DNA from 3 places in the Bacillus sp. CIS52 genome. Region 1 is predicted to be linked to each of the others. Evidence: riboswitches for the same ligand, from Rfam matches in the RefSeq annotation. Region 1 holds a riboswitch; each other region holds the start of a gene.
What was found. A riboswitch is a leader RNA that binds a small molecule or an ion and turns the genes downstream of it on or off. The one in region 1 is predicted to bind S-adenosylmethionine.

Region 1 (3,252 bases):
GGATTTCATGATGAATGAACTCTGCATTGCGGCTGCTCGTTAACGGCATGATTCCGATATACACCGGTGTTTTGAGATGTTTTGTTTCATGATGAATGTCAATGAGCTGCTGCTCTGAGTAGACAGGCTGAGACACGAAGTAGTCAGCGCCGCACTCGATTTTTTTCTCCAGCCGTTTTACGGCCTTATCCAAATGACGGACATTCGGGTTAAATGCCCCCGCTACGGAAAAGTTTGTTTTCTTGCCGAGCGGTTTCCCCGATAAAGAAATGCCCTCGTTGAATTGTTTAATCAGCCTGATCAAGTCAAAGGACGTTAAATCATAGACGGAGGTAGCCCCCGGAAAGTCGCCGATTTTTGAAGGGTCGCCGGTGATAGCTAAAATGTCGGTAAGCCCGAGCGTATCCAGTCCCATTAAATGTGACTGAAGGCCGATGATGTTGCGGTCTCTGCATGTAATATGGACGAGAGAACGGATATCAAGGCGCTCTTTCAGCAATGAACCGCAGGCGGCATTGCTGATTCTCGGTGTCGCCAATGAATTGTCGGCGAGCGTCAGCGCTTCTATGCCGGTTTCCTTTAATTCAGCCGCCGCTTGCAGAAATTTGTCAAAATTCAATTTTTTCGGCGGGTCAAGCTCTACGATAATTGACCGTTTTTGCGCGGCGATTTCGTTTAAACTCGGCTCGGTCCGTTCATCCCGGACGGAGATGACTTCTTCTTCCCGTCTGATTTTCACTTCTTTATCAGTGACCGGTGAAAGTCCGCGCACCGCTTCAGCCATGGCTCTGATATGGTTGGGCGTCGTGCCGCAGCAGCCGCCGATTATGCGAGCGCCCTGAGTGCGGAATTGTACGGCGCTTTCCCGGAAATAGGCATCGTCCGTATCATAAACAAGCCGGCCTTCTTCTAAGGACGGAAGGCTGCTGTTCGGATAGACCGATAAATAAGCGTCACGGAAAATCGGCACTTCGGTGAGCGCTTCAATCATGTGGTACGGGCCGAGCCGGCAATTGATTCCCGTTATATCAGCGCCGAGATCGGCAATTGACCTGAGAGCTTCCCGAAGCGGCGTTCCGTCCTGAAGCACGCCCTGTTCGTGCATGGATACGTTCAGCATGATCGGAAGTTCCGTTTCTTTTCTGGCGATCTTCAGCACTTCGCGCGCCTCTTCTAAATCATAGTATGTTTCCAAAAGCAGGCCGTCCGGCTCTTCGTGCAGCAATAAATAAAGCTGCTCCCGAAAGCTGCGTTTAATCTCTTCAAGGCTGTAGGCGTTTTTGTTAAAGGTGCGGATGCCGCCCATCGTTCCCAATACATAAGCGCCGTCTGAGGAAGCGCGCGCGATTCTGACCGCCTCCTGATTGATTTTTTTCGTTTCATCCTCAAGGCCGTATCTGGAGAGCTTAATAAAATTCGCGCCGTACGTGTTCGTCTGGATGATATCTGCACCGGCTTCCACGTATGCCTTATGTATCCGCTTGATCTCATCGGGCTTAGATACATTCAGTTCCTCAAAACATCTGTCAATGCCGTAGGAGTAGAGGAGAGTGCCCATCGCGCCGTCTCCGATTAAAATCCGTTCTTCTAAGTCTTGTAATAGTCCCATTGTTTGCCTCCTTCATCACATTCAGCAAGGAAAAAAGAGAAATAAAAAAAGTCTTCTTAAGAAGAAGACTTTGTAATCATTTGTCTCTCTTCTTATCTTCCAAGCTGTTTTTAGCTTGCTGGATTTAGCACCTTGGTCATGGTTTGGGTAAACCACTACACCGGTTGCTGAAGCGTCGTCGGGCCAGTCCCTCGGCTTCTCTTGATAAGAACGTTCATGTAATTGTCATGGGTTTCCAAAACTTAACTGTGAAAATCCCTTTCTCCAAATTTACCGAAAATAGAGACAATAATCAATAGGAATCACATAATTTATCTGAAATTAATAAATTGAACGTCAATCGGCAGGTCTGCTCCGCGGACGGCTGCAATAATCTGCTGCAGATCATCTTTATTTTTTCCGGTGACGCGCACTTGGTCGTCCTGAATCTGCGACTTAACCTTCAAGCCGGAGTTTTTAATCACCGCGTTGATTTTTTTTGCGTTGTCTTTATCAATGCCCTGTACAAGCTTCGCGCGCTGGCGCACCGTGCCTCCCGATGCATTTTCGATTTTGCCGTATTCAATGTTTTTCGTCGGCACATCCCGTTTAATCAGCTTGCCGCTCAGCACATCCTTGAGCTGATTCAATTTAAACTCATCATCAGAAATCAGAACGAGTTCTTCCTTTTCTAAAGTCACATCGCTTTTAGATCCTTTAAAGTCATAGCGCGTGCCGATTTCTTTCAGCGTCATCTGAATCGCATTCTGCACTTCAGGAAATTCAACTTTGGATACAATATCAAAAGAACTTTCTTTTGCCATGAGAAAACCTCCTATAACATTTCACTTATGTGTTGATTATAGTAGAATAAAGAGAAATGTCCAACAGCACAAAGCATGAATTTGTGCGAATTGGAAAAAATGAGAAAAACATCAGCCTCTGACGGGCGAAGCAGGAAGGACGATAACATGAAACCAGGGCAGCAGCTCACGCTTAGTATAGATCACCAGACCGATTTCGGTTATTTTTTAACGGACGGCGAGGATACGGTTCTTTTACATAACAGTGAAATCACGGAGGATATCGAAGACAGAGATGAAGTGGACGTATTTATTTACGTCGACCATCAGGAAAGACTCGCGGCGACAATGAAAAAGCCGCTCATCAGCTTTTATGATTACGGATGGGTGGAAGTGACGGACGCAGTGGAAGATATGGGCGTATTCGTCGACGTCGGTCTGTCGAAAGACGCGCTCGTCGCAACGGAGCATCTTCCTCCGTACAAATCCGTCTGGCCGCAAAAAGGCGACAGACTGTATTGCATGCTGAAGGTGACAAGCCGCGGACGCATGTTTGCCAAGCCGGCGCCTGAGGATATCATCAGTGAATTATTTACGGATGCAGAGGAAGACGTCATGAATAAAGACTTGACAGGCACGGTGTACAGACTGATCGCATCTGGCTCTTTTCTGATTACAGATGAAGGCATCCGCGCATTTATTCACCCTTCAGAAAGAAAGGAAGAGCCGAGACTCGGCAGCCGCGTGACAGGGCGTGTCATCGAGGTGAAGGAAGACGGCTCCGTCAACATGTCGCTGCTGCCGAGAAAGCAGGACGCGCTTTCGGTTGACGCAGAAGAGATTCTGACCTATCTGAGATCA
Region 2 (3,252 bases), 190 kb from region 1:
AATGACAGGCGGACGTACGCAGCGTGAACCGTAAGACTGCACCCATGCATATTTCGTAAAGGCGAACCCGGCCAGTTTTTCACCGAAGTATTCGACCATGTCCGTCCGTTCAAATTCTCCGTGAACGAGCACGTCTAAGCCGATTTCTTCCTGAATCTCAACCCAGCGCTTCGTTTCCGCATTAATAAACGCTTGATACTGTTCATCCGTCCAATCTTTTTTCCGCCATTTTTGCCGTGCGCTCCGCACTTCTGCAGATTGGGGGAAGCTTCCGATCGTCGTCGTCGGCAGAAGGGGAAGACCGAGTGATTCATTTTGCAGCGCCAAACGTTCTTCAAAGCTTGCAGGGCGGGAGAAATCTTTTTCTGTCAGCTGATTCAATTCTTCTTTTTGAGCTGAGTTCGCCCCTGTTGCGAATGCTTTCAAAGCTTTAAGTGCCGCTTTTGACTCTTCGATCTGCTCACTGACAGCCGCTTTGCCGGACAGAAGCCCTTCTTTTAAGACGCCGAGTTCCGCCAGTTTTTCTTTAGCGTATGACAGGCCGTTCAGCAAATCCTTTTCAAGATGCTCGTCAGGGTGTTTCGCCACCGGCACGTGCAGAAGGCTGCTTGAAGGCTGAATCCATAACTCCTCAACATCAGCGTGGCTGAGGATATCCAAAGCCGCATCAAGGCGTTCTTCAACATCGATTTTCCAAATGTTTCGGCCGTCGATCACACCGGCTGCCAGCACTTTATCTTTCGGGAAGCCGTACTTTTTCAATTGCTCAAGGTTTCTGCCTTTATCATGCACGAAATCAAGCCCGATTCCTTGTACAGGATACGAAACGAGTTCTTCATATGCATCAACCGAATCGAAGTATGTCTGCAGGAGGACATTCAGCCCTGAAAGCTCTTTTGCAATAGATTCATAGAGTTCTTTTGCGGCGCGGACATCTTCAGCAGAGGCTGTCACAAGGGCTGGCTCATCAATCTGAACCCATTTGACGCCTTCTGCTTCAAGCTCTTTCAGCAGCTGCACATAAAGAGGAACAAGGCGCTTTTGAATCGCTTTCGCCTCTGATTCTTCGTATCCTTTCGCAAGCGTGACGAATGTGTACGGACCGACGATGACAGGTTTCGTTTCCGCTCCGAATTCTTCTTTGATCCGGCGGTAGTCGTCAAGCTGTTTGTTTCTCGTCAGACGGAATTCAATGCTTTCGTCATATTCAGGAACGATGTAATGGTAGTTGGTATTGAACCATTTTGTCATTTCACTGGAAACGGCGTCTTTAACACCGCGGGCAATCGCGAAATATGTATCAACGGGATCTGTGATACTGCGGAATCTTTCCGGAATCCAGTTAAAGCTGACAGCTGTATCAAGCACATGGTCATAATGAGTAAAATCAGAGACCGGCACGATGTCGATATTTTGGTCAAGCTGTGTTTTGACAGCCGATAAGAATAAACCGTCAAGCTCTTTAAGAAACGTTTCTTTATCAGTGTTTCCTTTCCAATAAGCCTCAAGCGCTTTTTTCCATTCTCTGTTCAAGCCGATTCTCGGAAAACCGAGATTTGAAGTTTTGATTGTAGTCATTAAGTCTCCTCCTTTAAGTGAGATGTAACAAAAAAGCCTCTTTCTCATGAGAGAAAGAGGCTTTAACATCAAAATTTAAGCCTCTCTTATCTCTCAGATCACGTCTGATGGAATTAGCACCGTGCCTTAGGAGACTATCGTCTCGGCGCAAAAATCACGCGCCCCATTTCACAATGGAATTACGGTCGGTTGCTGTTGGGGTCAAAAGGCCAATCCCTCGCCCAACTCTCGATAAGAGAAAATATTTCAATTTTTTTGAAAAGTTACATCATTTGTTGGTTATCTTATCAGCTTATTCAGATCACTGTCAATAGAAAATCTCACATTTTAAAAATTGGTGATTTTGACAAGCGGATCAATCATTATATGAAAAAAATATCAGAAAGACAGCAGCTGTGCCTGTTCGGCTCTTTCCAGGAGCACATCAGGCGCGTCTAAATACAGAAACCCGTTCCCGGCCAATGTTTTGGAGATGTTCAAAGGAAGAGTACGCCGCACAAGCTGGGCATAAATTTCGGCTTCAGAAAGCGTCCGCTGAAACGAGTCCTGTTCAAGCCCTTTTATTAAGGCCAGCGCTCCGCTCACGTGCGGGGCGGCCATTGAAGTGCCCGTCAGCTTCCCGTATTTATGGTTGGGAAGGGTGGAGAGAATGTTTTCTCCGGGCGCCACGAGGTCAATTTCTTTATTTGCGTTTGAAAATTCTGACGATTTACGGGCGATTGAGACTGATCCGACGGCAATCACTTCGTTGTAAGCGGCCGGATACGACAGTTCTTCTGTCCGCTCGTCTCCGTCACCTTCATTTCCTGCTGCGCAAACGACCAGTACACCGCTTTTTACCGCATTTGAGACGGCTTCTTTCAGTTCAGGCACATCGTTCGGTCCGCCGAGTGACATGGAAATAATGTCCGCCTTTTGTTCAACGGCGTAGTTGATGCCGTTAATGATCCATTCGTATTTGCCGCTGCCGTTTTGACCGCCGAGAACTTTAACGATTAAAAGGCTCGCTTCCGGCGCAACACCTGAAATTCCGCCGTTTGAATCATTGGCGGCAATCGTTCCGGAAACATGTGTCCCGTGGCCGTTGTAATCGGAAATCGCGTCTTCTTTGCCTTCGTCATCATCGGTAAAGTTTTTTCCGCCGATAACCCGGTCTTTCAAATCAGGATGATTAATGTCGCAGCCTGTATCAAGCACCGCGATTTTAATATCCTTTCCTTTAAACCCTTTTGCCCACAATTCTGGCGCCTTAATCACTTTAATACCCTCAGGAAGCTCGTTCACATCCATGATCTGCTCATCCGTGACATAAGGAATCAACCGCATTTCACCATTCATAAAAAAGCCCTCCTTTTTTATGCTTGCGAGTGGATTCAAGGGTGTTGCTACTATTTTATGGCAGATTATGCCGTTCGGAAAGAGTCATTTGAAGCATTTTCATAAAAAAGGCGCAATCTATTGCACTAAATAATTTCAAATAATTGGATGGTTCAACGGCTTTTATTTTGATTCGGCATCAGCTGACGCTATAATTGGAAATGGGAAAGGAGAAGAGGTATGAAGATAAATGAAGCATTGTACGACTATTTTTCCGAACGGGTGGATCAAATTGCGAAAGAATGGATTGAAACGATGGAAGATTCGGATCCGAATTCGATTTACTCTTTGACAAAT
Region 3 (3,252 bases), 230 kb from region 1:
GGGGGCGCGAATTCTTTCATCATGCTGACAATGTTGTCGTTCATGGTGACTGTTCCGTCGAAATCACAAATAATCAGCGGTGTGCGGGTCATACGGATTCCGCCTTTCCCCATTTGTCTAATGCGAGCTGAAGATCTTTGCACGACGCGGCTTTTTCTTTAATCGGCTGTGCTTCAAGCACCGCATCAATAATGGCGCGGAACGCTCTTCCGCCGCCCTCGGCTCCTTTCGGATGGCCGTGAATGCCTCCGCCTGCATTGATGATGTGATCAATACCGAAATCACGCATTAACAATGGCACCATGCCTGGATGAATGCCTGCTGACGGGACGGCAAACGTCGGATGAAAGACGTCTTCCTTTACACATTCATGATGGATCGCAAGTGCGGACTCCTTCGGAAGAGCGACGGATCCGTATGGTGACGGAAATAAGCTGAAATCGGCGCCGCAATAGCGGTTCAGCTTGCCGAGCAAAAGTGCGTGCGATAAACCGTAAACGGGAGATGATGTAAACGCGCCGCTGACCGCCGGATGCGCCATAATCGGAAGCGGGATTTCCCCATCTTCAGCAAGACTTTGCATGACGTCTAAGCCGTAGGCGAATACATTCAGTAAGAGGGCGTCTGCCCCGAGTTCTGCCGCGCGTCTCGCTTTATCCCGCAATTCAGAAGTCCTCCCCGTCAGGTTTACGGCGTACAGCGTCTTATGCCCCGTCTCCTCCCGCGTTTCCTTCAGGACTTGTTTTCCTTCGATAATGCGGGTTTCAAACGGAGCCAGTTCATTTTCAAAGAAAATTTCGTCATCTTTAATAAGATCCACGCCGCCGAGCGCCTGCTGTCTGAGCTGTTCTTTAATGTCGGCGAGATCCCGTCCAATCACGCCTTTAAAGATGCTCATCAGAAGCGGTCTTTCAAATTCGCCCAGCAGTTTGCGGATGCCGTATATACCGAATTTCGGCCCGGGAAGGGAGCGTTTAAACCCTTCGGAAAATTCAAGATCAGTCAATTTTATTTTTCCGTCCAGTGACAGCTTTCCGAATACCGTCGTCAGGACGGCCGGAATATCTCTTGAAAAGTTCGCCTCAGGATAGGCGATGGTGATGACGGATTGTGTTTCGTTTTCTTTGGCCCCTTCTTTTTCCTCAACTTTCACGACCCGGCCTTTATGCTTTCTGAGCTGTTCCTGTTTCACCAGGGGCAGATCCGTCCAGGAGCCTACCGTCAGCCCCGCCGCAATCTGTTCCGCCCGCTTTTCACTGTCCGTTGTGTCTGTCAGAAGATATGTTGCCAATACTTCGCTCATGCGTGAACGCCTCTCTTTCTTTCGCAAAACATAAAAAAGCCTCTTCCTTAAGAGCAGAAAGAGGCTTCGTGTTATGTCCGAATCTTATCTCTCAGCTCCTGCTGCAAGAATTAGCACCGTGCTTTATCAGTCGGTTGCCGGGCTTCATCGGGCTCGTCCCTCTGCCTGCTCTTGATAAGAATAATGATTTTATAAAGTATTTTGAATTATCGCATTGTTATCCTGATATGTCAATGCTTTTTCGGGTGAAAAGATTCAGCTTCCCGATCCGTTCCGCAGCTTCTTTAAGTCTTTCTTCACTTGTCAGAAGACCGACTCTTATATAGCCTTCTCCGAATTTTCCGAACCCGTTTCCGGCTGCGACCGAGACATCCGCTTTTTCCAAAAGCAGATCTGAAAACGACTGCGACGTATAACCGTCCGGCACCGGAAGCCATGCAAAAAAGGAACCCGCCGGAGCCTTCACATCCCAGCCGATATCACGGCAGGCTGCAATCCAGGCATTGCGTCTCGACTCATATCTGTCATTTTGCGCTGCGACGCACGTCTGATCCGCCAAAAGAGCGGCGGCTGCCGCTTGCTGCGCCGCGGGAAACAGACTGACAAACATATGATCTTGATAAAGATTGATCGCTTCGATGACAGACGCGTTTCCGACGGCAAATCCGACCCGCCAGCCCGCCATGTTATACGTTTTGGACAAAGTATAGATTTCAATCCCCGTTTCTTTTGCGCCTTCCGTCTGCAAAAAGCTCAGCGGTTTATGCCCGTCAAAACCGACGGCCCCGTATGCGAAATCATGAACGACACAAATGCCGTTTTGTTCCGCAAAGCTGACCGTCTCCTCGAAAAACGCCTCTGTTGCCACAGCACCGGTCGGATTATTCGGATAATTGAGATACAGCAGCTTCGCCTCGTTCTGCACCTTTTCAGGAATTGCGCTGTAATCGGGGAGAAACCCTCTATCTTCCGTCAGAGGCATCATTTCCATTTTCGCTTTCGCAAGGGCGACCCCCGACCAGTAGTCAGGATATCCGGGATCAGGCACAAGAATGGTATCTCCCGGGTTCAAAAGACATTGCGGAAGCTCAACAAGCCCCGCCTTGCCTCCGAACAGCACGGCTACTTCCGTTTCCGGGTCAAGCGTCACCCCGTACTCCCTTTCATAAAATTCAGCCGCAGCTTTTTTGAAGCTGTAAGCGCCCCGGAATGATGAGTATTTATGATTTTCCGGCTTTTCGACGGCGCGCTTCATTTCTTCAACGATATGCTGAGGTGTCGGCTGATCGGGATTCCCCTGTCCTAAATTGATGATGTCTTTGCCTTCTTTCAGCTTTTGATTGACCTTTTGCACCAAAGATGCAAAAAATTGTTCCGGCAGCTGTTTGAGTACATCTGAGACTTCAAAGTTCATATTTTCACCTTCTAAAAATGTCTTGAAATGATAGTCCATCATCATATATGGTTAAATAAAAAAAGTAAAGAGAAACTTGAGGTGTATAAAAAATGAAATGGACCGTTTCCTGTTTGCAATTTGATATTTCATACGGAAATCCTTCAGAAAACTTCAAAAAAGCAGAATCTTTGATTGAGCAAGAAAGCCGCCATGCTGATGTCATCGTGCTTCCTGAGCTGTGGACGACCGGCTATGATCTCACACGGCTTGACCAGCTGGCGGATGAAAACGGCGAAGTTTCGGCACAATGGCTTAAAAAAACGGCCAAAGCATACAACGTACACCTCGTTGCCGGATCTTTTGCAGTCAAAGAAGGCGAAAATGTCTATAACACTATGTACACCGCCGATAACAGCGGAAAGATCGTGAAGCGCTATCAGAAAGCCCATCTGTTTCAGCTGATGGATGAACATCTGTATCTGACAGCAGGAAACAGTGATGGTTCCTTTGAGCTTGACGGTGTCAAGTGCGCCGGGCTGATCTGCTATGATAT

Region 2: another riboswitch for S-adenosylmethionine. It lies ahead of metE (5-methyltetrahydropteroyltriglutamate--homocysteine S-methyltransferase); the one in region 1 lies ahead of ACH32G_RS03800 (bifunctional homocysteine S-methyltransferase/methylenetetrahydrofolate reductase).
Region 3: another riboswitch for S-adenosylmethionine. It lies ahead of mtnW (2,3-diketo-5-methylthiopentyl-1-phosphate enolase); the one in region 1 lies ahead of ACH32G_RS03800 (bifunctional homocysteine S-methyltransferase/methylenetetrahydrofolate reductase).

What each region holds. Positions count from the first base shown of each region.
Region 1 is NZ_JBIUFR010000001.1:836,585-839,836, reverse strand. Features, by position in the region: gene ACH32G_RS03800 (bifunctional homocysteine S-methyltransferase/methylenetetrahydrofolate reductase) at 1-1,609, opposite strand, end outside; SAM riboswitch class I at 1,699-1,820, opposite strand; gene ACH32G_RS03795 (YajQ family cyclic di-GMP-binding protein) at 1,921-2,412, opposite strand; gene ACH32G_RS03790 (CvfB family protein) at 2,512-3,252, shown strand, end outside.
Region 2 is NZ_JBIUFR010000001.1:645,582-648,833, reverse strand. Features, by position in the region: gene metE (5-methyltetrahydropteroyltriglutamate--homocysteine S-methyltransferase) at 1-1,578, opposite strand, end outside; SAM riboswitch class I at 1,662-1,816, opposite strand; gene ACH32G_RS02695 (S8 family peptidase) at 1,957-2,916, opposite strand; gene ACH32G_RS02690 (STAS domain-containing protein) at 3,136-3,252, shown strand, end outside.
Region 3 is NZ_JBIUFR010000001.1:611,540-614,791, forward strand. Features, by position in the region: gene mtnX (2-hydroxy-3-keto-5-methylthiopentenyl-1-phosphate phosphatase) at 1-92, opposite strand, end outside; gene mtnW (2,3-diketo-5-methylthiopentyl-1-phosphate enolase) at 89-1,303, opposite strand; SAM riboswitch class I at 1,385-1,484, opposite strand; gene ACH32G_RS02535 (aminotransferase class I/II-fold pyridoxal phosphate-dependent enzyme) at 1,521-2,717, opposite strand; gene ACH32G_RS02540 (carbon-nitrogen family hydrolase) at 2,810-3,252, shown strand, end outside.